3 regions of the Rhodococcus sp. NPDC076796 genome follow, and region 3 is predicted to be linked to each of the others. Evidence: predicted binding sites of a transcription regulator. Region 3 holds the regulator's gene; each other region holds the start of a gene.
What was found. Region 3 encodes LexA, which represses DNA repair genes until DNA is damaged. Its sites were predicted from a motif close to CGAACANNTGTTCG; they were not measured.
Positions count from the first base shown of each region.

Region 1: the regulator LexA is predicted to act here: its motif matches at 3,657-3,670, upstream of AB0366_RS15145 (DUF222 domain-containing protein).
Region 2: the regulator LexA is predicted to act here: its motif matches at 1,364-1,377, upstream of AB0366_RS21540 (SAV_6107 family HEPN domain-containing protein).

Region 1 is NZ_JBFBMS010000004.1:233,971-244,043, reverse strand. Features, by position in the region: gene AB0366_RS15165 (NCS2 family permease) at 1-297, shown strand, start outside; gene AB0366_RS15160 (XdhC family protein) at 299-1,381, shown strand; gene AB0366_RS15155 (hypothetical protein) at 1,431-1,790, opposite strand; gene AB0366_RS15150 (MFS transporter) at 2,305-3,513, shown strand; gene AB0366_RS15145 (DUF222 domain-containing protein) at 3,697-6,069, shown strand; gene allB (allantoinase AllB) at 6,066-7,430, opposite strand; gene alc (allantoicase) at 7,372-8,415, opposite strand; gene AB0366_RS15130 (glycerate kinase) at 8,412-9,545, opposite strand; gene gcl (glyoxylate carboligase) at 9,548-10,073, opposite strand, start outside.
Region 2 is NZ_JBFBMS010000008.1:157,667-167,739, forward strand. Features, by position in the region: gene AB0366_RS21535 (DUF3040 domain-containing protein) at 107-544, opposite strand; gene AB0366_RS21540 (SAV_6107 family HEPN domain-containing protein) at 772-1,227, opposite strand; gene AB0366_RS21545 (GNAT family N-acetyltransferase) at 1,424-2,041, shown strand; gene AB0366_RS21550 (NAD(P)/FAD-dependent oxidoreductase) at 2,046-3,653, shown strand; gene AB0366_RS21555 (carotenoid biosynthesis protein) at 3,650-4,471, shown strand; gene AB0366_RS21560 (DUF3153 domain-containing protein) at 4,482-5,237, shown strand; gene AB0366_RS21565 (glycosyltransferase) at 5,258-6,403, shown strand; gene metF (methylenetetrahydrofolate reductase [NAD(P)H]) at 6,410-7,336, opposite strand; gene AB0366_RS21575 (polyprenyl synthetase family protein) at 7,586-8,644, shown strand; gene crtI (phytoene desaturase family protein) at 8,656-10,073, shown strand, end outside.
Region 3 is NZ_JBFBMS010000003.1:308,315-318,387, forward strand. Features, by position in the region: gene hrpA (ATP-dependent RNA helicase HrpA) at 1-2,187, shown strand, start outside; gene nrdR (transcriptional regulator NrdR) at 2,200-2,664, opposite strand; gene AB0366_RS11650 (hypothetical protein) at 2,779-3,162, opposite strand; gene lexA (transcriptional repressor LexA) at 3,547-4,230, shown strand; gene AB0366_RS11660 (acyl-CoA dehydrogenase family protein) at 4,307-5,449, opposite strand; gene AB0366_RS11665 (solute carrier family 23 protein) at 5,602-6,873, opposite strand; gene ptsP (phosphoenolpyruvate--protein phosphotransferase) at 6,896-8,626, opposite strand; gene AB0366_RS11675 (DeoR/GlpR family DNA-binding transcription regulator) at 8,797-9,564, shown strand; gene AB0366_RS11680 (1-phosphofructokinase family hexose kinase) at 9,561-10,073, shown strand, end outside.

The DNA of each region.
Region 1 (10,073 bases), on a different contig from region 3:
CCCGTCGGTGCAGCGGCGCCGGCGCTGGTTCTGGTCGGTGCGCTGATGATGACGCACGTACGCAAGATCGACTGGGAGAACACAGAAATCGCGATCCCGGCCTTCCTGACGATCGTGCTGATGCCGTTCACGTACTCGATCACCGTCGGAGTCGCGGCAGGCGTCATCTCGTACACCCTCGTTCGCCTCGCCAAAGGCAAGGCACGCCAGACGCATTGGCTGCTGTACCTGATGTCGGGCATCTTCCTGGTCTACTTCGCCCTGCACCCCATCGAAGAAGCGTTGGGAATCTCGTAACGTGAAAGAGATCGTCGACCGGTTGACCGCCTGGGACCACGCAGGCGTTCCCTACGCGGTAGCGACAGTCATCGCGGTATCCGGAAGTGCTCCACGGCTTCCGGGTGCCGCGATGGCGGTCTGCGCCGACGGTGAGGCCGTCGGCAGCGTCTCCGGCGGCTGCGTCGAAGGAGCCGTGTACGAGCTGTGCCAGCAGGTTCTCGAGACCGGCGAGTCCAAGCGAGAGTCGTTCGGCTACAGCGACGTCGATGCTTTTGCAGTCGGTCTGACCTGCGGTGGAGTGATCGAGGTTTTCGTACGCCTCGGTCCTCCGCGGTCCGTGCTCGCGGCCATCGCGTCGGATGCTGCGGTGGCCACGGTGACGTTGCTCTCCGGGTCCGGGGAGTCGCTCGCAGTCTCGTCCTCGGCAACAATGGGTACGACCGGTTTTTCGGACGTCGACACCGTGGTTGTCGGCGAGGCGTTGGCGATGTTGGACTCCGGCGGTACCGGCATCCGGTCGGTGCGGTGCAGGCCGGACCTCGACGTGTTCGTACAGTCCTACGCCACTGCGCCACGGCTACTGATCTTCGGAGCCATCGACTACGCCGGAGCACTCGCCCGCGTGGGCAAGTTCCTCGGCTACCACGTGACGGTGTGCGACGCGCGGCCGGTATTTGCAACGGCTGCACGGTTTCCCGACGCCGATGACGTGGTGACCGAATGGCCGCACAGCTACCTGGCGCGGACTACGGTCGATTCGCGGACGGTAATCTGTGTACTCACCCACGACGCCAAGTTCGATGTGCCCCTGCTGGAAGTGGCTTTGCGACTGCCGGTGGCATTCGTCGGGGCTATGGGATCACGCAGGACTCATGACGATCGCGCGGCCCGGTTGCGCGAAGTGGGACTGACGGAGCAGGAGCTGGCGCGTTTGAAGTCTCCCATCGGCCTCGACCTGGGTGCGAGAACACCCGAGGAAACTGCGCTGGCCATCGCGGCCGAATTCGTGGCCGCTCGACGTGGAGGTAGTGCACTGCCACTGACACGTACGGCCGGTCCGATTCACCACGACGGGGCGGCGGCGGATGCGAAGTACGCCTGATATCGGCCCCGTGGATCGCGCGGTCAGTAACATCGGTCCCATCTGCGAGCTACTGCTCGCGGCGTGAACGCCACTGACCACGCGCGATGATGGCAATGACGATCACGACCGCCGAGGCAACGGTCACACCGAACGCCCCTCCAAGAGGAAGTACGTTCGTCAGGACCGGAACCGGTGCGAGTACCGCCAGCACGACGGCCACAGCCACAACCGGGAAGATGACTACAGCCAAAAATTTGTCTTTCTGCCGATCCCAGTCGGGTCCGGCTTGCAGTGTCTTCTCCTTACGTATTACCCACGCGTAGAACGGAATCAGCGGCATCAGCAGCAGTAGTACCGACAGCGGGTATCCGGTTTCACCAAGGAGCGCGTAGATCAGCGTTGCTGTCACCGCCGAAGCCCACGTCATGATCACAGCCATGCCGAGGGCCAACAAGAATGGCGACTCTCGTGGCGGTTGATCAGATCCAGACGGAATCGTCCGATCGTCCACTGTCAAGACCTCCCAACTAGAGGCATGCCGCGATGATGCCACCAACGCCCGACAAAGAGACGATGAGTTCCGCCGCTTCCGCAGACGCGTTCGCAGGGAACGTACCACTACGTGGTCTGTACAGCCTGCGAGCGCTGCCCTCGCAATCGCGGCGGAGTTCGTATCGCTTCGACGCGGGTAGTGCTCTGTCACTGACACGAACTGCGGGTCCGATTCACCACGACGCCGACCCGGCTGGAGCACGCCAGGTACGCATAGGTCTACAAGCGATTGGCCTCACCCAAATACCCACCACATGTGGACAACTGGCGGCTGTTGACGTCTTTCGCATGCCGTGGTTTGCTTCGGGTGTCGATGAACGACGCCGTAGCACTCCTGCTCGTCCGGGGGTGTAGGCACCTGATTCCGACAGGGCGACCGCGAGGCCGCCGTGTGGTTTTTCTCTGGTATCCGCCGCTCGTCGGCGGCGCTATGGGTCGTGTTCTTCGTGAACGGTGCTGTTCTGGCAAGCTGGGCACCGCGAATTCCACAGGTCACGTCCGAACTTCACCTCTCCGATGGCCAGGTCGGCTATGCATTGCTCGGCGTCGCCGTTGGTTCCGTTCCGGCGTTGTTAGGTACCGCGCGCCTGCTTCGGACCGTGTCGGCACGGTCGGTGTGCACCATTACGTCCATCGCCTTCAGCGGTGCGCTGCCGTTGATCGCGTGTGCACCCAACGTATGGGCACTCGGCGGTGCGTTGGCTGTGCTGGGGGCCGTCAGCGGGTGCTTGGACGTTGCGATGAATACGGCTGCGATCGACTATCAGGACCGCATCGGAGCGAGCATTCTCTCGCGCCTGCACGGCGGCTACAGCTTGGGAGTCCTCGCGGGTGCAGCGTCGGGCGCTCTGGCCTCGATACTCGAGGTCACCGTGCTCGAACACTTCGTGGCGGTCAGCGCCTGTCTATTGGTCCTGGCTTTTGCCGCGTCATGTTTTCTGCCAACGTCGGCGAGACATCGTGCGCCCATCGACCACGACGCTGTGACGCGTGACAGTCCAATAGTTTCCAGCCACAGTCGATTTGGCCGTGTGCTGGCGATCCCTGCAACGATCGGAGTGATGGCCGTTGCCGCGCTGCTGATCGAAGGCATGATCACCGATTGGTCTGCCCTGTTGGTCTCGCGGGATTTCGGCGGCGGTACCGCCGTCGGAGCCGCTGCAGTGGTGGTGTTCAGCACCGCCATGTTCTTCTCGCGTTCCTTCGGCGATCTGATCGTCGATCGGCTCGGTGCTGCCGTCACTCTCCGATGCGCGGCAGCGGTGGTGTCAGCGGCCGTACTTCTGGGACTGTTGCTGCAGCCAGAACCATGGGGTGCCGTTGCGGTGATGGGATGCGCCGGCATCGCCCTCGGGCCGTTGTTCCCGTTACTCATCACCGAAGCAAGCCGCCGAAGTCGCGTTGGTGCGGCAGTATCCACCGCGCGCGTGAGCGCGATCGGATACGGCGCGTATCTCGGCGGACCCCCGCTCGTGGGCTTCCTCGCCGAACGCATCGGCCTTGTGGGTGCTTTCGTTCTCATCGCGGGCATCTGCTCCATTGCCTTGGTTGCCGCGTCGATATCGTTGCGCGACAGATCACGATCAGCGACGCCGTGAAGCTTCTACTCGCTTCGCCAATCCCGGCGCAGTGCCTCATGGTCAACCAGACGGTTCGGTGAGGAGTGAATTTGTCTGGTCAGCAGCCGCCGATCTGCGCGCGACCGTTCTTGTCGGTGGCCCGGGTTAGTCTTCTTTAAGTTCGAACAGGCGTTCTTGTTTCGGGTCACCGGGGGGTGAAAGATGGGTGCACTGCCAGCTGTGTCACTGGAGGCGTTGACCGCGGCCGCGCGTGAGGAGAATCGGCAGGCGGCCCGCAAGATCTCCGCCTGCTACGACGTGCATCGGAGTTGGATCACCCTCGACACCAAGCACAAGCATTACAGCCGATACGGACGCACCGAAATGGCAGTCGCATTGGGATGTTCGGCGACGGTCGCCGAATCGTGGGTTTCCGTCGGTGTCGCTTTGCACACCCGGCTCCCGCTACTCAAGGCCGCGTTCGAGACCGGTGAGGTCGACCTCCCACGGGTACGGACGGTATGCCGGATCCTCGACAACCTGAGCGACGACATCGTGAAGAAGGTCGAGGACGAGATCGTCGAAGCGGCCCGGCGCTCATCGCCGGGTCCGCTCGAGAAGGAGATCTGGGACATCCTGGTGCGCGTCGCACCCGAGGAAGCAGCCGCATTGCGGGAGTTCGCGAAGAAGTTCCGCACCGTCACCTACAGTCCTGCCGGGGAACTCGCCCGCATCCGGGCGGAGTTGACCGCACCCGAAGCCGCCGCCGCATGGCAACTCCTCGAAGAAATGGCCGACACCCTCTGCCCGAAGGATCCGCGCGGGAAGAAGGAACGCTTGTGCGATGCGTTCATGGCCCGCATGCACGGCGAACCCCGACTCGCGTGCCTGTGCCAACGGGAGGATTGCTCGAAGAAGGATGCGGTGTTGCCGGATCGGCGGGTGCCGTTGACGATGATCACCGTCGACATCGCCACCCTCATCGGCCTCCTCGCCAACCCTGCGTATCTGGCCGGTCATGGTTCCATCGACCCGGACCTCGCGCGGGAATTGGCACGCAACAGTCAGTGGCAGGTCCTGCTCACCGAAGCAGTGACCCTCGCCGAGAAACTCGGACTGGCCGTGCAGAACCCGGAAACCGGGGAATGGGAACGAATCCCCAACAGTGAAAAGACCGAGCCTGCAACAGAAAACGACACGGCAACGGCAGCGGGTACGGACACCGACACGTCAGCGGGCACCGTTCCGGGCACGGCGGCAGGGGCGGTACCGGATTCGGATGCGGATGCCTCTGCGAGCACCGACACGACTGCTGAGACACCCACGGACGCGAACGCAGGTGCAGGTGCAGGTGCAGGTGCACAGAATGCATCGACGGCTGATTCGAGTGCGGAGACAGCTTCGGCGTCGGAACCAACCGGGCCCAGTTCTCCTGCACCCGAACAGAGCTCGCCGGCAGAAGATAACGTCGATCAGGTCGACAATCCCGCGCCTACCACCGGGCCCGCGACCGACCCGGCAGCAGCTACCACCCCAGGCTCAGACCCAGCCCCCAAGCACGCAGCAACAACCGCTTCGGCGGCTATCACCAAGCCGCTACCGGAGCCGCCGCAGGCGAACGGCCCAGAGCCAGTTGCGTCACCAGCACCCGCACCGACTTCGTCGAAAGATGCCCAACAGACGCCGACCGCTGATCCAGCGCAAGATTCGAGCGAAACCCATACTCCCACTGCACCATCCGATACCACCAGCAACCACGACATCGGCAGTGACGAGGAAACTATCAGTGGATCCGAGCCGACATCGATCGGTAGTCCGGCATCGAGTACACACCCCGGTGCGGGTGCCGAAACCGAGGATCGACCTCCGCGCCGCCTGCAATCGTTGACCTCCGCCGCCGCGTTGTTCTGCACCCACACTCCCGTCGGCAAAGGCACACGGCACAGCTCTGCCCTCGACCTGGACGCCATCAGACATCCCGCCCACAACATGAGGGCACTGGACCTACGCTCGACAATCCGGCCCGACAACCGCACCGGCTGTACAGCCAATGGCCTCTACATCGGCACCGCCTCCCTCGCCGCCGCACTCGAAGCCGCCATCGCCGCCGACCCCACCCTCGGAAAATCCGTCGCCCGCGACCCACTCACCGACCGCGCCCTGATCTACCGCCCCGACGCCCTCACCACCGCAGCCGTCCGCCACCGCGACAAACACTGCCGCTTCCCCGGCTGCCACCGCCCCGCCGCACGCTGCCAACTCGACCACGTGATCCCCTTCGACCACACCAACCCCCTCGGCGGCGGCTGGACCACAGTCAACAACCTCCAATGCCTCTGCGAATACCACCACTCCGTCAAAACCGCCGGCTACTGGAAAGCCGTCATGCTCCCCGGCGGAGCGATCCTGTGGACATCGACATCGAAGACCACACGAATCACCCTGCCCGCCAACGGCACGGCAGTACCCATCGCCGCCAACGACCTCAGACCACACATCCCCACCAAACCGAAACGATCCGGCATCATCGCCTACCCCAACCCACCCGACAACCAGGAGCAGGAGACAGACGACACGGCAGCACCGCCGTTCTAGGCGCGCGCCAACAAGCGCCCGGTCGAGGATTCCGACCCCGCGATCCACGACCGTCGCACCACACCCGACAAGCCCAGCCGGTCGTACGCAGTCACCGGGTTACGGTGGTACAGCTGCGTCACGTCCACGGTGAACATGTCCTCCGGCGCAAACGCCACCAAGTCTGCCGCGCAGCCGATCTCGATACGGCCTCGGTCTGCCATACCTACTTGGTCGGCAGTATTGGTGGCCATCCACCGGACGATGTCGGTCAGTGCGAACCCACGGGCACGCGCCTCCGTCCACACCGCAGCCAGCGACACCTGCAGCGACGCGATACCGCCCCACGCATCACCGAAGTCTCCAGTGTCGAACCTCTTCAGATCCGGCGTACAAGGGGAGTGGTCGGTGACGATGGTGTCGATCGTGCCGTCGAGCAGTCCCTGCCACAACAACTCTCGGTTTCCGGCCTCGCGGATCGGCGGGCAACATTTGAACTGCGTCGCCCCCGCCGGTACTGCTTCCGCATCGAAACACAGGTAATGCGGGCAGGTCTCGACAGTCACCCGCACCCCGTCCCGCTTCGCCGCCGCAATCATCGGCAACGCATCAGCACTCGACAGATGCAGAATGTGCACCCGACACCCCGTCTGTCGAGACAACTCGATCACCTGCTCGATGGCCCGGTTCTCTGCCGCACGCGGACGCGACTCGAGGAACCCCGAGTACTCACGGCCCGCCGCCGTCGGAGCCTCAGCAATGACCTCGGCGTTCTCCGCATGCACGATCATCAACCCGTCGAACGACGCGATCTCGATCAGAGCCTTCTCGAGTTCCGGGATAGTCAGCGGCGGAAACTCGTCCACACCGGACGCGAGCAGGAAGCACTTGAACCCGAACACTCCCGCATCGTGCAGTGGTCGCAGCTGATCCACGTTTCCTGGCACCGCCCCGCCCCAGAACCCGACATTGACGACCGACTGATCCGCAGCCACCCGCCGCTTGGTCTCCAACGCCGCGACGTCCACTGTCGGGGGAATGCTGTTGAGCGGCATATCGACAATGGTCGTGATCCCACCTGCAGCGGCGGCTCGGGTGGCGCTGGCAAAACCCTCCCACTCGGTGCGCCCCGGCTCGTTGACGTGCACGTGGGTGTCCACCAAACCCGGCAGCAGCACCTCATCCGGCCCGAGCTCGACCATCACGGCCCCAGACACGTGCGCGTCCAGAGAGTCGATCGCAATAATGCGGCCGTCCAGCACCGAGATCGATGCCGCCACCTCCCGGCCACCGATCACCGCCCGCGACGCGCGAACAACCAGATCAGACTGCACTGGAGACACTTTGAAGCTCCGAGGACTTCCACGCGATGTCGGCCGCATCGAGGGCTTCGGCGTCGAGTTCACCGAACAGCCGCAATCGGGACAGTCCGCCATCGGGGTACACGTCCAGCCGCAGGTGCGTGTACGCGTCGGCCTCGTTCAACAGGAAGCGATGGCGGGTGTCCGGCTGGACGGCGGTGCGGGGCAGAATCTCGGTCCACGCCGTGGGATCCGTGACGTGTCGGCGACGAGAATCGATGGCGCTGAGCCGAATCCACCCCGGTGCGTTACCCACGTAATAGCTGGTATCGACCTCCACGTGTCGCGGGGCACCGGGCGATGCGAGAGCAAATACTGCGAAGTCGTTGCCGCCGTTGCGTCGTCGAGAGTTCTCCCAGCCTTCGCCCATGTTGCGGGCCCGCCCGGGCAGGATGATGTTGGCCGGCGAGGAGTAGAACGCGTCGGAGCAGTCGGTGAGCCGAGCGCCGTTCTCCGCGGCCAGCAGGTCGACGGTGCCTGCGAGGAACCGCGGATCCTGCACCACCTGACCATGCACACGGAACCGGGCAACGCCACCGTCGGGGTAGATCGACAGACGCACATGCGTCCACCGGTGCCGATCGGCCACCTCGTACCTGTTCGCGGTGTCTCCGACTGCAGGAGACTTGTCGACAATGGTGTGCCAATCTGCCTTCAGCACATCCTCCATGGACGGATAGCCCTCGATCGACGCCGCCTCGACGGATACGAACGGCGGGTAGTTGCCGGTGAAGTGAGCGGTGTCGACGACAACGCCGTGCACGATGCCCGGTGCCCCCAGTCGCACGATTGCCCAGTCGTGACCGCCTTCGTCGCGGCGACGACGAGTCTCCCACCCGTCGTACACCTTTCCCTTGTGGCCGAAGTCCTCGGGATCGAACAGCGGAGCATCGGGCTTGATCAGGTTCTCGCGCTGGGCGAACAACTCGTCGTTCGCTGCGGACACGCTGCCGCCGAGCGCCCGAGAAGCCAGATCGGTCAGCGTGGTGAAATCGGTTCCGGTCATGAAGTTCCTTCCAAAATGTGTGTGGTGGCCAAGGTTCGGCCCACCTCGTGCAACAACCTGGCCGCATCACGCATCGAAATTCGAGGGTCCGGCTCCAGGTCGGCGAGTGCATATGAGGCGGTGATTCCGTAGGGGCGCAGTCGATCCAAGCCGACGACGCTGCGTCCAGCCACGGTGATCACCGGAACACCGGCTGCACGTGCAGCGTGCGCGACACCGATCGGTGCCTTGCCGTGCAAGCTCTGCTCGTCGAGCGAGCCCTCACCGGTGACGACCAGATCGGCCGAGGCCAGAGCGCTACCGAAGTCGATCAGTTCGAGCACCGTCTCGATACCCGGCTTGGCCGCAGCACCGAGTACGGCGATGGCCCCGAACGCAGTGCCACCTGCCGCTCCGGTTCCGGCCAGCCCGCTCACATCACGTCCGATTGCGTTGCGCACGAGATGCGCCCACTGCCGCATCCCGTGTTCCAGATACAGCAGCTCCTGCGGCCCTGCACCCTTCTGCGGTCCGTAAACCGCTGCGGCTCCGGTGGCACCGAGCAACGGATTGTCGACGTCGCACGCCAGCTCGAACACCGCGTTGCGAGCCGACGGCAAGATCCCGGACAGATCCAGGTGCACCGCGCCGCGCAACGCACCGCCGCCGAGCGCGACGTCGTTGCCGTCGGCATCGAGGATCCGTGCACCCAGTGCCGACAGCATTCCGGCCCCGCCGTCGGTGGATGCACTGCCTCCGAGGCCGACGACGATACGTTCGGCACCCGCCTCCAGGGCGTCTGCGATGACGGTACCGAGGCCGAACGTGCTGGCTCCCAGCGCATCCGGCCGTCCATCGGGCAGAAGCTCGAGCCCGACGGCCGATGCCAGTTCGACGACGGCGGTATCGCCCCGGCGAGCGTAGGACGTGTTCACCTTTTCACCGGTCGGCCCCGAGCAGGTCACTGCCATTCGGTCCCACCCGGCGGTGACGGCAGCATCGACGGTGCCGTCACCGCCATCGGCGACGGGCAGGCACACCGTCTCGAGCGACGAATCGACCGAGAGCATTCCCGATGCCAGTGCCCGGGCGACATCCGCCGCCGACAGCGAGCCCTTGAACTTGTCCGGAGCGAGCAGAATTCGCGTCATCTCTAGTCCAGCAGAAGCAACGCGGTGGGTGCGTCCGCCGAGGTGTTGGCCAGTTCCTCGAATTCACCGACGTTGTCGATCTCGGTGCCCATCGAGATGTTGGTGACCCGCTCGAGGATGATCTCCACGACGACGGGAACCTTGTGCTCGTTGGCCAGAGTTCGAGCCCGCACCAGCGTCTCGCCGATCAGGTCGGGCTCGGTGACGCGAAGCGCTTTGCAGCCCAGCCCTTCTGCCACCTGCACGTGGTCGACGCCATAGCCCTTGGGGATGCCGGGCTGAGCGTCCAAGACGTCCTGGTGGTTGATGTTGTCGAATCCCAGTTGCACGCAGAAGTCCATGTCGAAGGCACGCTGCGCCTGTCGGATCAGCCCGAGGTACGAGTTGTTCACCACCACGTGCACGTACGGCAGATTGAACTGGGCACCGACGGCCAGTTCTTCGATCATGAACTGGAAGTCGTAATCTCCGGACAGTGCAACGACATTCGCCTTGGGATCGGCGGCCACCGCCCCGAGCGCCGCGGGA
Region 2 (10,073 bases), on a different contig from region 3:
AGAAACGACAACAGCACCTCACCCGAAGGTGAGATGCTGTTCTACGTTGACGCGTGAAGTTGTGGAGACGAGCCGGTATGGGTCGGTTCGGTGAAACCCGGTCGACTCAGTCCTGCTCGAACCTCTTACGGAACCGATCTTCCATGCGAGAGGTGAAGCTGCCGCCCTTGCGACCACCCTTCGATTTCTGCCCGGTACTACGCCCGGACGTTTCGGCAGCATCGTTGGCTGTGCTGCCTTCGTCCTGCGACGCTGCGGCTCCCTTGTCGGAACCGCCGAACAGGAACAGTGCCCCGGCACCGAACATGAACAAAAAGCCGATGAGACTGACGACGAGAAAAGCCAGACTGTTCGTCGACAATGCAACACCGGCGACGAGCAACACGAGTCCCACTACGAACAGCGCGGCAGCCTGAAAGCGCCTCCTGCTCGACGCCGCGCGTACGCGACCGCCCCTCACATGAGACGCGAATTTGGGATCCTCGGCGTAGAGAGCGCTCTCGATTTGATCGAGCATGCGCTGCTCGTGCTCGGAGAGTGGCACGGTACCTCCCCCTGCACAGATATTGAAGGTCATTTCGGTTGCGAAACGACGGGAAGCTGACCTTGGCGGCTACCTACTGTCGATGATACGAGCTGAATCGGCCGCTTACCACCTACTCGGTCGATGTGTTCCTGAGAAACACCGAAGTTTTCGAGACGCACGTCCCGAAAACTTCCAGCGAACACCGTATGACGTGGCGATTGTCACCTGGAGTCCAGCTCGGTGAGCTACGCCGACAAGGGTGCCGTCATCGGATCTACGGACGCGAATCGAGCCTGCCCGCCGAGTCGATCCTCGACCGAGTTCAGAAAACGACCGACGTGGCGATGGAAATCGTCGGAATCGAGATCGGCGATCGTGCTCGACGCACCGGCCTCGACCGCCGCCCGGGTGGCCGAGAAGGACGCGAAATAGTCGGCCCAGACAGCGAGATCCGGTGCCGCCTTTGCCATCAACACCCAAGCACTGCGTGAACGAGGACGCGCTCCGATCGAATTCGGCAACGACGCCAACACAGCTGCCGCGCCTTTCAGTGCGGCGGCATAGCTGCCGAGAAATCGATCTCCGGCATCGCTCTCCCCGATGGACTCGGACAGCAGAGCATCGGCCCGGCCCAGCAGAACCTGAGCCTGACGCGACACCGGCGACCGCACTCCGGCATCGAATGCCTTCGTGATCGTCATACTCGAACACCTCCAGTTCGAATCTCCGGCGCGCACCTGGCGCGGCCGGAACCGTGGCGAAGCCTTACAGTCGAACTCCGGAGAATCCGACTCGACGATCCGAGCCGAAGCCACCGGTGCACTCGGCCCCGATTGTCGAACACCCGTTCGACACATTCAATATAGCCGTGCCCACCGACAAGTTGCCGAAGAAAGGTTGAGAACAGTCGTCACCGATGCGCAGACAACGCCGTACCTGGTCGATCTGACGCCCCCGGAATTCCGCCAGCGGCTGTTCGAGGCACTGTCCATCTACGTCGAGGCCATGGGCTATCCGCGCGGAACCGAACAGAGCAGAGCCCCGATGTGGAGCGAACACCTGCACCGGCCGGGCTGGCGAGCAGTCGGTGCGCTGCTGCCGAACACCGACCCGACACAGCCCGATTCTCTGGTGGCCGTCGCCTACGGCTATCACGGTGCCGCGCACCAGTGGTGGCATCAACAGGTTCGCGAGGGATTGCGGCGCACGGGGCATTCTCCGCACAGCGTCGAAGCCACCCTCGGCGACTACTTCGAACTCACCGAGTTGCACGTCCTCCCGAGCGCTCAGGGGCACGGCCTCGGCGGACGACTGTGCAGCCGACTGCTGGGCGGCGTCTCCGCGGACAAAGTGATGTTGTCCACACCCGAGGTGGCGGAAGAGGACAACCGAGCCTGGCGGCTGTACCGGCGGCTCGGCTTCGCAGACGTGCTGCGCGACTTCACCTTCGCCGGCGACCGACGCCCCTTCGCCGTCCTGGGCCGCCGGTTGCCCCTCGACGGGCCAGTAGCCTGAAGATGTGATCGATGCTGTGGTGGTGGGCTCCGGCCACAATGCCCTGACCTCTGCCTGTTACCTGACCGATGCCGGTATGTCGGTGGAGGTTCTCGAGCGCGACTCCGTCGCGGGTGGCGCGGTCTCGACGGTGGAGCGCTTTCCCGGCCACCGGGTCGACCGTGGTTCGTCGGCGCACATCATGATTCGGCACACCGGCATCATCGAGGAGCTCGGACTCGCCGAGTTCGGACTTCGCTACATCGACTGCGATCCCTGGGCGTTCGCGCCCGGAGCCGTCGACACCGACGAACGCGGCATCGTCTTCCACCGCAACCTCGACCGAACCTGCGACTCCATCGCGGCCGCCTGCGGCGCAGCCGACGCGCGCGCCTACCGCACCTTCGTCTCCGTGTGGGGTCCCCGCAGCGAACGCACCATGCGTGCGTTCGGTGGGCCACCCACCGGCCCGAAACTGCTCCGATCCTTCTGGGGCCTCGGCGCGCCCGACGGCGGCAGCATGCTCTCGCGTGAATTTCTTGCCACCGGCGATTCCCTGCTGGACGAGATGTTCTCGAGCGAACGACTCAAGGCCGCGCTCGCCTGGTTCGGCGCACAGTCGGGTCCGCCGATGTCCGAGCCGGGTACCGCTCCGATGGTCGGCTTCGCTGCCCTCATGCACACCCTTCCGCCGGGCCGCGCGGTCGGCGGCAGTGGCGCACTGACCGAGGCGATGATCGCTCGGCTGCAGCGCGACGGTGCCGAACTGACACTCGACGACGCCGTGACCTCGCTCGTACGCCGACCGCACGGCTGGACCACCAGGACCGCGTCGGGACGGGAGATAGACAGCCGCATCGTCGTGGCCGGTTGCCACATCGTGACCACCCTCGACCTTCTCGAAGCCGGCGGACACGACTCGGCGCAGATCGCGCGGTGGCGCAGCACGATTCGGGTTGGGCCAGGAATAGGTACCGCGGTCAGGCTGGCCACCGACGCCCTACCGACGTACCCGAGCGCCGACCGGATCGAGGACGGCACCCATGGTCTGGCGCTGCTGGTACGCGACCGCAGCCAGTTGCGGTTGGCGCACGGGCACGCGCTGGCCGGCGACCTGCCGCCCACCCCGGCTGTGCTGGGGATGTCCTTCAGCGCACTCGATCCCACCATCGCGCCGCCGGGACAGCACCAGATCTCACTGTGGTCGCAGTGGCATCCCCACACCCTCGCCGACGGCAGACAGTGGCGATCGAACGTCCCGGGCGAGCGCTCGTTGGCCGAGTTCGAGGCGGATCGGATCGTCGCCGAACTGGACCGGTACGCACCCGGTTTCGCGGCATCGGTGTTGGATCGGTTCGTTCAATCGCCGCCGGACATCGAGCGTGAGCTCGGTCTGATCGGAGGCAACATCATGCACCTGGACATGTCGTTGGACCAGATGATGATGTGGCGGCCGCATCCTCAACTGGCCGGGCATCGGGTCCCCGGTGCCGACCGGCTCTATCTCACCGGCGCATCGACCCACCCCGGCGGAGGAGTCACTGCGGCCAGTGGTCGGTCGGCGGCGCGAATCGCGATTGCCGACGCCCGCGCAGCCCGCCGTCGCACGTTCTTCGGAAGGAAACGGGAATGAAGGTCGTTCCGATCGTCGTCGCGGCCGCTGCTGTCGGCTGCCAGATCGTCTACCCACTGGTGTCGGGGTCGACGAGGGACGCAGTGACGGTGGCGGTGGTGGCGCTGCTCGCGCTCGCGTCGATCCTGCACGCGGCGCTGAACCGCGGTGTCGTGTGGGCCACCATTCTCGTCGTCGTGACCGCCGGAACCGGGTTCGCATCCGAACTCGTCGGCACGGCCACCGGCATCCCGTTCGGCGAGTACTTCTACGCGCAGAATCGCTTGGGCCCGAGCCTGTTCGAGGTGCCTGTCGTGGTTCCCCTGGCCTGGACGGCGGGGTTTTACCCGATCTGGTGCGCAGTGACCTTCGTCGTCGGACGTCTCGACACGACGCAGGCGCGCGCCACCGCACTCCGAATCGTGGCGGTGGCAGTGGGGATGGTCGGCTGGGACCTCTACCTCGATCCACAGATGGTCACCGACGGACAGTGGACCTGGACCGCCGGTTCCGTCGGGCTACCAGGAGTGCCGTCGATTCCGTTGACCAACTACCTCGGCTGGCTGGTGGTGGCCACGCTGATGGCTGCGGTGATGGAATCGCTCGACCGCGCCGTCGGTCGCCCACGGCCGTCCAACGACGCGGTGCCCATCGGCTTGTTCCTGTGGACGTGGCTCGGGTCGGCGCTCGCGCACGCGGTATTCCTCGACGGTCCGGAGCTTCGCTACTCGGCGGTGTACGGGTTCGTCGTCATGGGCGTCGTCGGCATACCCCTGTTGTGGAATGCCCGCCTGTGGTGGAATGCCCGACGCGCCTCGCTGACAACCCCTGCTGACTGACAGCACCTCGATGCCCTGGCACGATGTCGCTGTGCAGTCGACATCGCGAACATCTCATCGAACCCACCGCCGCCGTGTTCTCTCGGTGGTCGCACTGGCGCTGCTGGTCGCGCCGTTGCTGGCCGGTTGCCTGCGCGTGCAGGTCACGATGGGCGTGTCGGCGAACGACCGTGTCGCAGGTCAGATCGTGGCTGCCAATGTGCCGACTTCGGACTCCGACACCGGCCCGGAACTGGTGGTTCCCTCCTCGATCGAGGACAAGGTTCGCGTCGAGCCGTACAACCAGGACGGATACGTCGGGTCGCAGGCGATCTTCGACGATCTCTCGTTCGGCGACGTGCAGACCCTCGGCTCGATCTTCCAGAACGCGGCCGGATCGTTCCAGCTGACGCTGCAGCGCTCGGGTGACACCGTCACTCTGGCAGGCAACGCCGATCTGTCCTCCGTTCCGGTTCAAGGCTCGGACGTACAGTTCACCATCGCGTTCCCGGCCCGCATCGGCACCACCAACGGCACTCGCGAGAGCGACAACTCGATCTCGTGGAAGTTGCCGGCAGGCGAGGTCACCTCGATGCGCGCCGAGGTCAACTATCCCGATCCCAACACCCGAAGCTTCGCCGGCTGGGCCGGCATCGTGGGCGGCGTGACCGTCGGCGTCGCAGCAATCGTCGGGGCCATGGCCTGGGTGTCGCGCAACCCACCGCTGCGGGGCCGCGGGGCGCGCGGAACCGAGTCCGGAAGCTCCAGCGACAGAACGTCTGTGTGAGAGACCGCCTGCTCGCGCGAATGACGGAGACCGCAACCGTCCTCGCGACGGCGTCGGCCGCGGTATCGGTGTTCAACTCTCGGTTCATGCCGAGCCTGCGATCTCCGGAGCAGGACGTCACCGAGCGCGTCGTCGTCTGCATTCCCGCCCGCAACGAGGTCGCGACGCTTCCTGCGCTGATCGGCGATCTCGCGCAGCAACGATCGTGCACAGATCTGCGAGTCATCGTCCTCGACGACGACTCGACCGACGGAACGGCGTCCGCTGCCCGCGCGGCTGCGAACGGTGATCCGAGGATTCGCGTCGTGACCTCCGGTGCCGCTCCCCCGGCCGGCTGGACCGGCAAGGCCGCAGCGTGCGCCGAGCTCGCGAGACTGGCCGACGAGGACGACACGATGACGTCGCTGATCGTGTTCGTCGATGCCGATGTGCGACTGGAACCGGAGGCCGTGGCGGCGGCGGCCCGGATGCTGCGACGGCGCGGCGCCTCGCTGCTGTGCCCGTGGCCGGAGCAACTGGCCGAGAGCACCGTCGAGCGACTCGTCCAGCCCCTGCTCGCGTGGTCGTGGATGTCCACGCTTCCCGTACCTCTGGGCAACGCGACGCTCGCACCGTCGATGGCGGTCGCCTGCGGGCAGTTCATGGCGTTCGACGCCGCTGCCTATCGCGCCGTCGGAGGCCACGGCTGCGTTGCGGCGAGCGCAACCGAGGACCTGGATCTGGCACGCGCTCTGCGTCGGCGGGGTTTTTCGACGGCGGTGGCGTCGGGTGCGGGGTTCGTCCGCTGCCGGATGTACCGCTCGGCCGCGGAGTTGCGGTCCGGGTACAGCAGGTGGCTGTGGAACGAGTTCGGTGGACCGGCCGGTTCGACTGCGGCGGCCCTGGCACTGACCGCCGTATACGTGTTGCCACCGGTCGCGGCGCTCACCGGCTCGGGTTCTGCGCGTCGCCTCGGCTGGGCCGGCTACCTCGCGGGGGCAGGGTCGCGGGTGGCCGTGCGGCGGCGCGAGGTGGGATCGCGGTTCGGGGTGGGCGACGCCGTCGACGCTGCACTGCACCCGGTGTCGATTTTCGCGTTCGTCGGACTCGTGGCGGAATCCCATGTGCGCAGGCGTCGCGGCTCGCTGTCGTGGAAGTCCCGCCCGATGCCCGCGCCGCACACCTGACCCGTCTCACACTCGCGCGGCCGCAAGCCCCAGGTTGCTCAGCACCTCACGCGTCGCGCGCGCGAAGTTCAAAGTGATGAAGTGCAGTCCGGGCGCACCCTCGGAGATCAAGCGCTCGCCGATGTTCGTCGCGAGTTCGATGCCCACCTCTCGAACGGCGGCGCGGTCCTCTTCGGGACCGAACCCCGCTGCGCGAGTGAACTTCTCGTCCAGGTGCGACGGGAGCGTCGTACCCGAGAGCTCGAGCATCCGGCGAACCGACCGAAGCGAGGTGATGGGCATGATCTCGGGAATGATCGGCTTGGCACCCTGCTCGGCGTCGAACGCACACACGCGATCCCGTAGGCGCAGGTAGTCGTCCACATCGAAGAACATCTGGGTGATCGAGTACTCCGCCCCCGCCCGCAACTTGCCGACCAGGCATCGGGTGTCCTGCTCGAGGTCGGCGGCGCGGTGGTGTCCTTCGGGGAACGACGCCACGCCGACGTGAAAGTCGCCGAGATCGCGCACAAGCCGGACGAGCTCCTCCGCGTACTCGACGCCGTCCGGATGCTTCTCCCAGTCGCCGAGTGGATCTCCGGGGGGATCTCCGCGCAGCACGAGAATGTTGGTGATGCCGCGGTCCGCGTACGACCCGACCATGGATCGGAGTTCGTCCACACTGTGCGAGACGGCAGTGAGATGCGCCACAGGAAGAAGGGTGGTCTCCTCGGCGATCTGCCCGGTGACGCGCACCGTCCGATCGCGGGTGGAGCCGCCCGCGCCGTAGGTCATCGACACGAATGCGGGTTGAAGTTGTTCGAACTCACGAACCGCCCGCCACAGCCTGGCCTCGGCGGCCGCGTCTCGTGGAGGCGAGAACTCCACCGAGAACGGGATCCTGGCCTCGGGTTCTGTCCGTAGCCGGTCGACGATGGACGGCGTTCTCGTCACGAATCCTCGACTCGACCGCCCCCTGACGGATTCTTCGCTCACCCGAAGATCATAGGTTGCGCCCCACCGAAGCCCGTCGGGCCTCCCTGACGAAAGATGTTCGCTGGACGTCGGTCCAGGGTTTCCACGGCTATTACTGTGGGAATCGTAGGTCCACGCAATCCACAGCAACCTTGGAGGATCGTCCTGTCCGGAGACTTTTCTTCGCCCGTAGTCGACACCCCCGCCGCCGCGAACGACCCGAAGGCGATGCGCACGGCGGTCGACGCGACGCTCGCCGAGTTCTTCGCCTCACGCAGAGAGGTCGTCGACACCGTCGGCGGCGGCTATCCCGCCGCGGTGGCCGACCTCGAGGCGTTCGTGCTTCGCGGCGGCAAGCGCATGCGTCCCGCGTTCGCCTGGACCGCGTGGCTCGGCGCAGGCGGTGAATCCACCGGTGCCCGCGCGGAGTCAGTGCTGCGGGCGTGCTCGGCGCTCGAACTGATCCAGGCCTGCGCCCTGATCCACGACGACATCATCGACTCGTCCAGCACACGACGCGGTTTCCCGACCGTGCACGTCGGCTTCGCTCAGCGGCACCGGGAGGCGGGCTGGTCCGGCTGCGCGGACCATTTCGGCGAATCGGCAGCGATCCTCGTCGGCGATCTCGCCCTGTGTTGGGCCGACGATCTACTGCGCGAGTCGGGCATCGACGCCGATGCCGCGCGGCGAGTCCAGCCGGTGTGGTCGGCTATGCGCACAGAGGTTCTCGGCGGCCAGTTGCTCGACATCGAAGCCGAGGCAGGTACCGACGAAAGTGTCGCCGCTGCAATGCGCGTGAACCGCTACAAGACCGCTGCCTACACCGTCGAGCGGCCACTGCATCTCGGTGCAGCCCTCGCCGATGCCGACGAGAACCTGATCTCGGCCTACCGCAACTTCGGTGCAGACATCGGAATCGCGTTCCAACTGCGCGACGACCTCCTCGGAGTGTTCGGCGATCCCGAGGTGACCGGCAAACCGTCGGGAGACGACATTACCGAGGGCAAACGCACCGTGCTGATCGCGCTGGCACTGCAGAGAGCGGACGAGACCCGGCCGGATCGTGCAGCCACGATCCGGGCCAGTCTCGGAACCGAACTCGACGCTAACGAAGTGGCCGACATCCGTTCCATCCTCGTCGAACTCGGCGCGGTGGACGCGGTCGAGAAGCAGATCGACGAGCTCGGGACCCGGGCCGTCGCAGCCCTCGACAACAGTTCGATCGAACCGGTCGCTGCCGCGCACCTGCGCGCCATGGCAACCGCCGCCATCCAACGGCAGTACTGAAAGAGAGCGTCATGTCTTCGATCCGCACGGTCTCCGGCACCACCGACACCGTCGTCGTCGTGGGAGCCGGATTGGCAGGCCTGGCCGCCGGTCTGCATCTGCTGGGAGCAGGCAGGAAAGTCACCATCGTCGAGCGCGACGGGACCGTGGGCGGCCGCGTCGGGGTGTACCCGGTATCGGACGCCGATGGATCGCACCTGTACGACATCGACAACGGCGCAAGCGTGCTCACGATGCCGAACCTGGTGCTCGAGGCGCTCGCCGCCGTGGGTGCCGACTTCGAGTCGACCACGCCGCCGATTCGGCTGACCACGCTGTCGCCGTCCTATCACACGCGCTACGCCGACGGCACGTCCATCGACGTCTACTCCGATCCCGAGGCGATGGCGGCCGAGGTCGAACGCACCTGTGGTCCAGCCGAGGCGCAGGGATATCGCGAACTGCGGCGTTGGCTCGCCGACATATTCGACGCCGAGTTCGACCGCTTCATCGACTCGAACTTCGATTCACCGCTCGATCTCGTGGGATCGAAAGCCGCGATCTCCGACACCGCGACGCTGACGAAACTGGGCGGCTTCGGCCGCCTCGGCCCACGCGTCGACAAGTTCCTGAAGGACACCCGCCTGCGCCGCGTGTTCACGTTCCAGGCGCTCTACGCAGGCATGGCACCCCAGAAGGCCCTCGCGGTCTACGGAGCCATCGCGCACATGGACACCTCCCTCGGGGTGTTCTTCCCCGAAGGCGGCATGGCAGCCATCGCCAGGGCGATGGCCGACGCGTTCGTCACCGCGGGCGGCACACTCGAACTCGGCACCGAGATCGTCGACATCACCGTCGATCGAGGTCGTACCGACTCCGTGATCACTGCAGCCGGCAGCCGAATCGCCTGCGACGCACTCGTTCTCACCGCAGACCTGCCCGTCGTCGATCGACTCCTCGACCGGGCGTCGGTATCGAAGAAGGGCCGACGCAACGGTTACGGCGTCGTCTCGCCGTCGGCGGTCGTCGCGCACGGAACCGTTCCCGTAGAGCTGACGGAGACGTGGCCCGCTCGCGCGCACCACACCATCGACTTCGGCGACGAATGGGCCGAGACCTTCCGCCGCATCACCGCACGATCGGGCAAGGGATCCTTGATGGCCGATCCGTCCCTGCTGATAACCCGACCGTCGGTGAGCGATCCCGATCTCGAAGTGGTGCGCGGCGGAGTCCGCAGCGAGCCGGTGTCCATCCTCGCACCGTGCCCCAATCTCGACAGCGCTCCACTGCCGTGGAACGAGCTGGCGCAGCCGTACCTCCGTGAAATCCTGACGACTCTGGAGGCTCGCGGATACAAGGGCCTGCTCGACGGATTCACGCTCGACCACATCGACACACCCGAGACCTGGGCACGCAAGGGCATGATCGAGGGTTCTCCGTTCTCGTCCGC
Region 3 (10,073 bases):
GAGTTGTCCTCCAACCAGTTCCGACGCATGTGCCGTACCGAGTTCCTGCACTATCTACGTATTCGCGAATGGCAGGATCTGCACGGCCAGCTGCGTCAGATCACCCGCGGGCTCGGATGGACGGTGCCCGACGCCGACTCCACCGAGACCGCCCTGCATCAGTCGCTACTGTCCGGACTGCTCTCGCACGTCGGGCTCAGGGAGGGTGACAAGCGCGAGTTCCTCGGCGCACGCGGAGCTCACTTCGCCATCTTCCCCGGGTCGGGTCTGTTCAAGAAGCCCCCGCGCTGGGTCATGGCCGCCGAACTGGTCGAGACCGGACGCCTGTGGGGCCGGATGGCTGCTCGCATCGAGCCGGAGTGGGCCGAGCGGTTGGCACCGCACCTGGTCAAGCGGACGTACTCGGAACCGCACTGGTCCATCAAGCGGGAATCGGCGATGGCCTACGAACGGGTGACGCTGTACGGCATTCCGTTGGTGACGCAACGTCCGGTGAACTATCACCGCATCGACGCCAAGGCGTCCCGAGAGCTGTTCATCAGACATGCGCTGGTGGAGGGTGAATGGAAGACCCAGCACGCGTTCTTCCACAAGAACCGGGCTCTGCTCGACGACGTGGGTGAACTCGAACATCGCGCACGGCGACGAGACATCGTGGTCGACGACGATGCTCTCTTCGACTTCTACGACGCACGCATCGCCCCGGAGGCGGTGTCGGCGAGGCACTTCGACACCTGGTGGAAGAAGGCCCGCAGGCAGGACCCGCACCTACTCGACTTCACCACCGACACCGTCGTCAACTCCGACGCGGCCTCGGTACTGACCGGGGCGTATCCCGACGCATGGCGACAGGGCGAGATCCAGTTCCCCCTGACGTATCAGTTCGAGCCGGGCACCGCGGCCGACGGAGTCACCGCTCGTATTCCGATCGCGCTGCTCGCTCAGGTACAGCCGGTGGGCTTCGACTGGCTGGTCCCGGGGATGCGCGGCGAGTTGGTGACCGCTCTGATCAAGACACTGCCGAAGGCACTGCGCCGCAACGTCGTCCCGGCTCCCGACTTCGCGGCCGCGGCGTTGGCGGTCATGAAGCCGCGCGCGGAAACCCTGGTGACGGCCTTGGCACGTGAGCTGTCGCGGGCTGCGCAGTGCCACATCACGGCGAAGGACTTCGATGTTGCGGCACTGCCCGAGCACCTGAGGATGACGTTCGCGGCCGTCGACCCGTCCGGAAAGGTGTTGGGCAGCAACAAGGATCTGACTGCTCTTCGGACGATCCTGTCACGAGAGGTCGGCCGTCAGGTGGCCAGCGCGGTCGGCGACGCGGAGCGCGCGCCGTCTCTGGCCTGGACCTCCGGCACGCTGGGACGGTTGGAATCGACCGTCACCCGTGATGTGGGTGGGCAGAAGGTCACCGGCTACCCGGCGTTGGTACCCGAGGGACCGGGCGTCGCGGTGCGGGTCCTCAGCACCCCCGCCGAGGCGCGGGCCGCAATGCGGTCGGGAACCCGAGCCCTGCTGCTGTCGACGGCACCGAAGGGAACCAAGGCATTGCTGGCCGGACTACCGACCGCCGAACGCCTTGCCCTGGGCCAGAATCCGTACGGCGGAGTCGATGCGCTCCTCGAAGAATGCCGGGCTCTGGCGGTCGAGGAAGCGATGGATGCGCACGGTGGGCCGGTACGCGATCCCGAGGCCTTCGACAAGCTCAGGGCACTCGTCGACGCGGAGGTTCCGCAGCGTACCGCCGCGGTGCTGGCCCTGGTTCGCCCGGTGTTGACTGCTGCCCTGGCACTGTCCGCGCAACTGCACTCCTCCTCGGGTGAGCCGGCAGACGACGTTCGGGAACAGCTCGACGGCTTGATCTTTCGCGGGTTCGTCACCGAGTTCGGTTCTCGCAGATTGGCGGACCTGCCGCGCTATCTCGCCGCTGCGACGAAGCGGTTGGCGACGCTGCCGAGCAGTGCGGGCCGGGACGCGGCGGCGATGGACGTACTCGATCGGGTGTACGCGTCGTACGGGCGACTGTTGGATTCGCTGCCGGAGAGCAGAAAGAACAGTTCCGGGGTACAGGAACTGTTCTGGATGATCGAGGAACTGCGCGTCGGACTGTTCGCCCAGGGCATTCGCACGGCGTATCCGGTATCGGAGAAGCGTATCGAAAAGGCGATCTCGGACCAGAGTCGCTGACGGGCGGGACTGTCAGTCGATGTCTGCCGACTCGCGGTGCTTGCGCAGTTCGTGGATTTCTTTCTCGAAGTCCTCGGCCGAGCTGAACGAGCGATAGACGGAAGCAAAGCGCAGGTAGGCCACTTCGTCCAGATCGCGGAGCGGACCGAGAATGGCCAACCCCACTTCGTTGCTCGGGATCTCCGCGGATCCCGCTGCACGGATGGCGTCCTCGACCTGCTGTGCCAGCAGGTTCAGCGCGTCGTTGTCGACATCTCTGCCCTGGCAGGCACGTCGGACTCCCTTGACGACCTTCTCGCGACTGAACGGCTCGGTGACGCCGCTGCGTTTCACGACTGCGAGCACTGCGGCCTCGACGGTCGTGAATCGACGACCGCACTCCGGGCAGGAGCGACGCCGCCGGATTGCTTGCCCCTCGTCCATCTCACGCGAGTCGACCACGCGTGAGTCGGGATGCCTGCAGAACGGGCAATGCATGAGGGATCCTCCGTCGTAGCCGATGCTCCGACGACAAACACGCACAGACGAGCACGCACATCGGGGCAGTCTGTCGAGGATACTCAGTCTTCTCGAACCCGACGGGGCCGGTGGTCATCTGCCGGGCGTGTACTCGACGACAGCTCCGTCGTGCACCTCGACCACACCCGCCGGTTGCGCGCCTGCATCGGGGGCAACGGCCCGCAGGTTCGCGATGCCGATCAGTCCGCCTGCGACGACCAGGACCGCCAACATCCACAACATCAGCGAGCGAATCCGAACCGGCTGGCTCGCGAAGTGCGCCGAGGTCGCGTCGAACTCGCGATCGGCCACCTCGCGATCGGTGACGTCGGTCCACGACGGGTCGAGGACGGGCAGGCACGGGCCCGGTTGCGTGGCGAGACCGTGCAACACCGGACGCGCCCGGCGACGACGCTCGACGACAGTGGATCGGGCACGGACACCGGCGGCGGTGGGGCGATCGGTGATGATGGTCATCGGAACCTCGTCTTCGCTCGTTGGATCGATTATTCGATCAGGCGTTCGATGGACGCTTGTTCGAAGTTCTATCACGAGCCTCCGACAAAGTCTGCAGAAAACGCGACACGAGTCGAACAGATGTTTGATTCAACAGCTGATACACGCTAGATTCGTGTCAGAAACCACACGCCACACGAGTCGACACCATCAACTCCAGTCCGCGCAGACCTACCCCGCAGACCGGATCCAGGACACCAGCAGGAGGCCGACAGCATGAAGGACGAGACCTCGACGAGGTCGACCACGCGTTCCACGACAACCGGTTCCAAGACGACCGGAGCCAGGGCCACCGCACCGAAGGAAGCAGCGGGTAAGCCCGCTGCGGAACCGACATCCAAGGCCATGGAAGTCGGCACCGACATCAGTGCGGGTCTGACCGAGCGGCAGCGGAAGGTACTCGAGGTCATTCGCGCTTCGGTCACCGAGCGCGGTTACCCACCGAGCATTCGGGAGATCGGTGACGCGGTCGGTCTGACGTCGACCTCGTCCGTCGCTCACCAACTCCGCACCCTCGAGCGCAAGGGCTTCCTCCGGCGCGACGCCAACCGCCCCCGCGCCGTCGATGTCCGCGGTCTCGACGAGGTGCAGGCCGATCAGGCTGCCGCGGCGGTCGACGGATCGCAGGCATCGGAGGATCAGGATCGATTGCCGACCCCGACGTTCGTGCCGGTGCTGGGCCGGATCGCTGCAGGCGGCCCGATTCTGGCCGAGGAGGCCGTCGAGGACGTGTTCCCGCTCCCCCGCGAGCTGGTCGGTCAGGGTTCGCTGTTCCTGCTCAAGGTGGTCGGTGAATCGATGATCGACGCGGCCATCTGCGACGGCGACTGGGTGGTGGTTCGTCAGCAGTCCGTGGCGGACAACGGCGACATCGTCGCTGCGATGATCGACGGGGAGGCCACCGTCAAGACGTTCAAGCGGTCCAAGGGCGAGGTGTGGCTGCTGCCGCACAATCCGCTGTTCGAGCCGATTCCGGGCAACAACGCCGCGATCCTCGGCAAGGTCGTCACCGTGATGCGCAAGCTCTAGGGATCGTCACCGTATCGACATGCGAAGGGCCGCAGCACATGTGCTGCGGCCCTTCGCATGTCTGAAGATCAGCGGATCACAGATTCAATCCGCGGCCGATGATCTCCTTCATGATCTCGGTGGTGCCGCCGTAGATGGTCTGCACACGGGAGTCCATGTACGCCTTGGCGATCGGGTATTCCTTCATGTAGCCGTAGCCACCGTGCAGCTGCAGACACCGGTCGATCAGTTTGACCTGATTCTCGGTGGTCCACCACTTCGCCATCGCGGCTTCCTGGACGGTCAACTTGTCTTCGTTGAGCAGTTCGATGAACTTGTCCACCATGATGCGGGTGGCGGTGGTTTCGGTGGCCAACTCCGCCAACACGAAGCGCGTGTTCTGGAACTTGCCGATCGACTTTCCGAACGCCTTGCGGTCACGGCAGTACTGAATGGTCATGTCCAGCGCCGATTCCATCGCCGCGGCAGCGACGACGGCGATGGAGAGCCGCTCCTGGGGCAAGTTCTGCATCAGGTAGATGAAGCCCATGCCCTCGTCGCCGAGCAGGTTGGCGGCGGGCACGCGAACGTCGGTGAAGCTCAGTTCGGCGGTGTCCTGGGCCTTCATGCCGATCTTGTCCAGGTTGCGGCCTCGCTCGAATCCGGGCATGTCGCGTTCGACGACCAGCAGGCTGAAGCCCTGTGCGCCCTTCTCGGGGTCGGTGCAGGCCACGACGATCACCAGATCGGCATTGATTCCGTTGGTGATGAACGTCTTCGAGCCGTTGAGCACCCAGTCGTCACCGTCACGTACGGCCTTGGTCTTGATGCCCTGCAGGTCGCTTCCGGTGCCCGGCTCGGTCATCGCGATCGCCGTGATCAGTTCGCCGGAGCAGAATCCGGGGAGCCAGCGCTGCTTCTGCTCGTCGTTCGCAAGATCGATCAGGTACGGCGCGACGACGTCGTTGTGCAGGGTGAACCCGATACCGCTGTACCCGCCGCGGGTGGTTTCCTCGGTGACGATGGCGTTGTAGCGGAAGTCCTTGACTCCGCCGCCGCCGAACTCCTCGGGCGCTGCCGTTCCGAGGAAGCCCTGCTTACCGGCCTCGACCCAGACGCCGCGATCGACGATGTTCTGCTCTTCCCACTTCGCGTGGTTCGGCGCTACGTGCTGATCGAGAAATTTCCGGTAGGACTCCCGGAACAGCTCGTGCTCGGGCTCGAAAAGTGTGCGTTCCACGAATGTCTCCTTGTTCGGTGCATACCGGCAGCGACCACGCGAAATCTCTACGGATCTCGGTCGCCGGTACGACTGACGTCACAGGGAAACACTACGTCCGCGGTGTCGGGTCGGTCGATGACCAAAACGCGCGCGATCCGTGACCGACCTCGCTAACGACCTCGTGTGCCTGCACTCCTCGCGAGCGCCGAGACGATCGGGTAGCCGAGAAGGATGCCCACCGAACCCCAGGCGATACCGCCGAGCTCGACCGATCCGACGGACAGTGTCAGGTCGCCGATTCCGGCGACGAGCGCCGCAGCGACGACCATGAGATTGACCGGATCGGTGAAGTCGACCTTCGCGTCGGTCCAGATGCGTACGCCGAGCAGCCCGATGAGGCCGTAGAGAACCAGGGTTGCGCCGCCGATGACCCCGTCGGGCGCGGTGAAGATCAGTGCACCGAACTTGGGCGAGAACGCGAGCAGCATCGCGGTGATCGATGCGACCCAGTACGCCGCGGTCGAGTAGACGCGAGTGGCGGCCATGACGCCGATGTTCTCTGCGTAGGTGGTGGTGCCCGAACCGCCGCCGGCTCCGGCGAGTGTGGTCGCCAGCCCGTCGGCGATCAATGCGTCACCGGCCACGTCGTCGAGGTTCTTGCCGGTCATCGCGGCGACGGCTTTGACGTGCCCCACGTTCTCGGCGACGAGGACGATCACCACCGGCAGCGCCACGAGGATCACCGACAGCTCGAAGGACGGACCGCGAAACTCGGGTAGACCGATCCAGCTCGCCGCGCTCAGTGCGTCGAGACGCGGTTGCGCGATTCCCCCGGTGACGGCGGCGAACACCCAACCCACGACGACACCGAGCAGAATTCCGAGTCGCCCGATCAAGCCGGGTCCGAGCGCCGTCGCCAGCAGAATCGCGATCAGGGTGACGGCTGCGATCAGCGGCTGTGCCTCGAACGACGTGGTGGCGGCCGGTGCCAGGTTCAGCCCGATCAGCACGACGACGGCACCGGTCACGACGGGCGGCATGGCCGCGTCGAGTACCCGTTGGCCCGCGAACTTCACCACGAGGCCGACGGCTGCCAGTACGACGCCGACACACAGGACCGCTCCGAGTTGGGCGGCGGGTCCGTTCGCTTGGGTGGCACCGAGCGGGGCCAGGAAAGCGAAGGAGGAACCCAGATAGCTGGGAACACGCCCTCGGGTGATGACGAGGAACAGCGCCGTTCCTATGCCCGAGAACAGCAGCGTCGTCGAGACCGGAAATCCGGTGATCGTCGGAACCAGCAGTGTTGCACCGAACATCGCGACGACGTGCTGCATTCCGATACCGATGGTGCGTGGCCACGTCAATCGTTCGTCGGGCGAGACCACCGCCCCGGCTTCGACGGTCTTTCCGTTTCCGTGCAGCGTCCAACCCAGAGTTCTCATGATGGAAGGCAACACTATTGGATCAGCCGAGGATCGCACTCACTGCCTCGCGGGCAGCGGCGGTGCTGTCCGTCTCGAGGGCTGCGGCGGCCGCTTCCTTGCACTGATCGAGCGTGACCGTCGCCAGCTTCGACCCCACGTGCGCGACGGCAGCCGATGCCGCCGACAGCGAGGTAATGCCGAGTCCGACCAACACGCAGGCCAGCAGCGGATCAGCAGCGGCCTCACCGCAGACGCCAACGGGTTTGCCCGCCTTGGCTCCCGCGGCCGCGGTGTGCGCCACGAGTGCCAGCACGGCCGGCTGCCACGGATCGGTCAGGCCGGCGAGCTGAGCGGACATACGGTCGGCGGCCATCGTGTACTGAGCCAGGTCGTTGGTGCCGATCGACAGGAAGTCGACGTGCTCGAGGATGTGTTCGGCGAGCAGCGCGGCGGCGGGGATCTCGATCATGACGCCGGGGGTGAGTCCGCGCTCGCGCACGTCGGCGGCGAAATCCTTCGCCTCCAGCGCGGTCGCGATCATCGGAGCCATCACCCACGGGGAGGAGTCGGTCGCCTTGGCGGCCGCTGCGATGCCGTCGAGCTGGCGGTACAGAATCCCGCGGTCGGCTTCGGCGATGCGGATGCCGCGGATGCCCAGTGCCGGGTTGGCCTCGTCGGGATGCGTGGCGAACCGAAGTGGCTTGTCCGAGCCTGCGTCGAGAGTTCGCACGACGACCTTCTTGCCCGCGAACGCGTCGAGTACCTGGGCGTAGATTTCGGCCTGCTCGTCGACGGTGGGTTCGGAGTCGCGGTCGAGAAAGCACAGTTCGGTCCGAAACAGTCCGACGCCGTCCGCTGCGCTGGACCGTGCTGCGCGGGCACCGGCACCGTCCTGGACGTTGGCGAGAATGTCGACCGCGTGGCCGTCGGCGGTGGTACCGGGGCCGACCCACTGGGACACCCGGTCCAGCTCGTCGCGGGCAGAGACGACGGCGGCGCGGGCCGACTCGGCGTCGGGCTCGAGTTCGATGCGGCCGCTGGTGCCGTCGACCGATGCGTTCGTACCCGCGGCGATGTCGTCGAGGCCGGCCACGGCAACGATGCAGGGAATGCCCAGCTGGCGCGCGATGATCGCGGTGTGACTGGTCGGACCGCCCAGCGAGGTGGCCAGACCCACGATCAGCGCAGGGTCGAGGCCTGCGGTGTCGGCGGGTGCCAGGTCGTCGGCGAACAGCACCGACGGTTCGTCCGGAACCGGGACACCGGGCTCCGGCACGCCGAGGATCTCGGCGATGACTCGGTCGCGGATGTCGCGCAGATCGGTCACGCGCTCGGCCATCAGCCCGCCGAGCTGGGTGAACATCGCGGCAAACTTCTCGGTGGCCGCGGCAGTGGCGGTGACCGCCGAACTGCCCTTCGCGATCGAGGCGCGCGCGGCTCCGAGCCAACCGCGGTCCGTTGCCATCGCGGCGTTGGCCGACAGGACTTCCGAGGCAGCTCCGGTCGCCAGCTCCGCGCGACCACGCAGGCGAGCGGCGACGGCGTTCGCTGCGGCGTCGAAGACGTCCTTCTCGGCACCTCGATCCGCCTCGGCCACCTCGCCGGTGTCGGCTGGGATGGCGGGACGGGCACCGGGGCGGATCACTCGGCCGTATCCGACGCCGGGCACGACAGGCGTGCCGTGCAGCGTGGTCTGCGCTGCTCCGGTTCCGGCTGCATCGACTGTCGTGTCGCTGTGTCCGGTCGAAACGGTGCTAACCGATCCCGTCATGTGGTCCTCCTCGGATCCTGCGTGAACAAAGGTCTTCGTACTGTCCGGCGAGCTGTGGTGGGGGCCATCACTCGTATGTGTTGTGACCGAGATTACTCCAAACCCTTGACATGTCAACACACACGGGCGTAAAACAACATAAAGCAACATCAACATGGAAGGAGACGCAGGTGTACGCAGAAGAACGACAGCACTCCATAGCCGAACTGATCAGCACCCAGGGACGCGTCTCCGTCAACGATCTCTCTGCCACCTACGGCGTCACCACAGAAACTGTGCGACGCGACCTCGCCACCCTCGATCGAATGGGCGTCGTGCGCCGCGTCCATGGTGGAGCAGTACCCGCATCGGCGCTGACCACACTCGAACCGGGCGTCTCGGAACGCGAATTCACCCGCGCCGATCAGAAGGACGCGATCGCGGCCGCCGCCCTGTCCTTCCTGCCGCCGGTCGGGGGCAGCGCCGTGTTCGATGCCGGCACCACAACGGGCCGACTCGCCGGTTTGCTTCCCCACGATCGTGAGCTGACGTTGGTGACCAACTCGGTCCCGATCGCCGCTCGCGCCGCGACGATGCCGAGTGTCAGCCTTCGACTGCTCGGCGGTCGGGTACGTGGGACCACTCAGGCGGCTGTCGGCGACGAAGCGCTGAGCGCCCTCGAATGGCTCCGTGTGGACGTCGCGTTCATCGGCACCAACGCCATCAGCGTCGGGCACGGACTGTCCACTCCCGACAGCGACGAGGCAGCAGTCAAGCGTGCCATGGTCGAGGCGGCGAACCACGTTGTGGTGCTGGCGGATTCGTCGAAGATCGGCCGCGAGCACCTGGTCAGCTTCGCCCGAGTGGGCTCCATCGATGTCATCGTCACCGACAGCGACATCTCGACCAACGACCGTAAGAAACTCAGCGACAAAGGAATCGAGGTGGTGATCGCATGATGGTCACACTCACGGCCAACCCGAGCATGGACCGGACGGTCACACTCGACACGCCGCTCGTCCGCGGTGGCGTACACCGGGCATCGACGTCGTCCACCGACCCAGGAGGCAAGGGCGTCAACGTCGCTCGCGTACTCGGCGGATCGGGAGTCGAGGCGCTTGCGGTGCTCCCGGCCAACACCGGAGACCCCCTGCTCGACGCGATGGCCGCGAAGGGAGTGCGGTATTCCGCGGTTCCGACGTCGGGTCCTGCACGGACCAACATCACGGTGAGCGAGGTCGGTGGCACCACCACCAAGATCAACGAGCCCGGTGCCACGGTGTCGGAGCGGACCCGCGCGGAGCTGCGGGAGCGGATCCTCTCTCTCGCAGTCGATGCCGAATGGGTGGTTCTCTCCGGTTCGCTTCCGCCGGGCCTCCCCGTCGACTGGTATGCCGAGCTCGTCACTGCGCTGCGTGCCACGTCGGCGAAAGTTGCGGTGGACACCTCCGACGAGCCACTGCTCGCA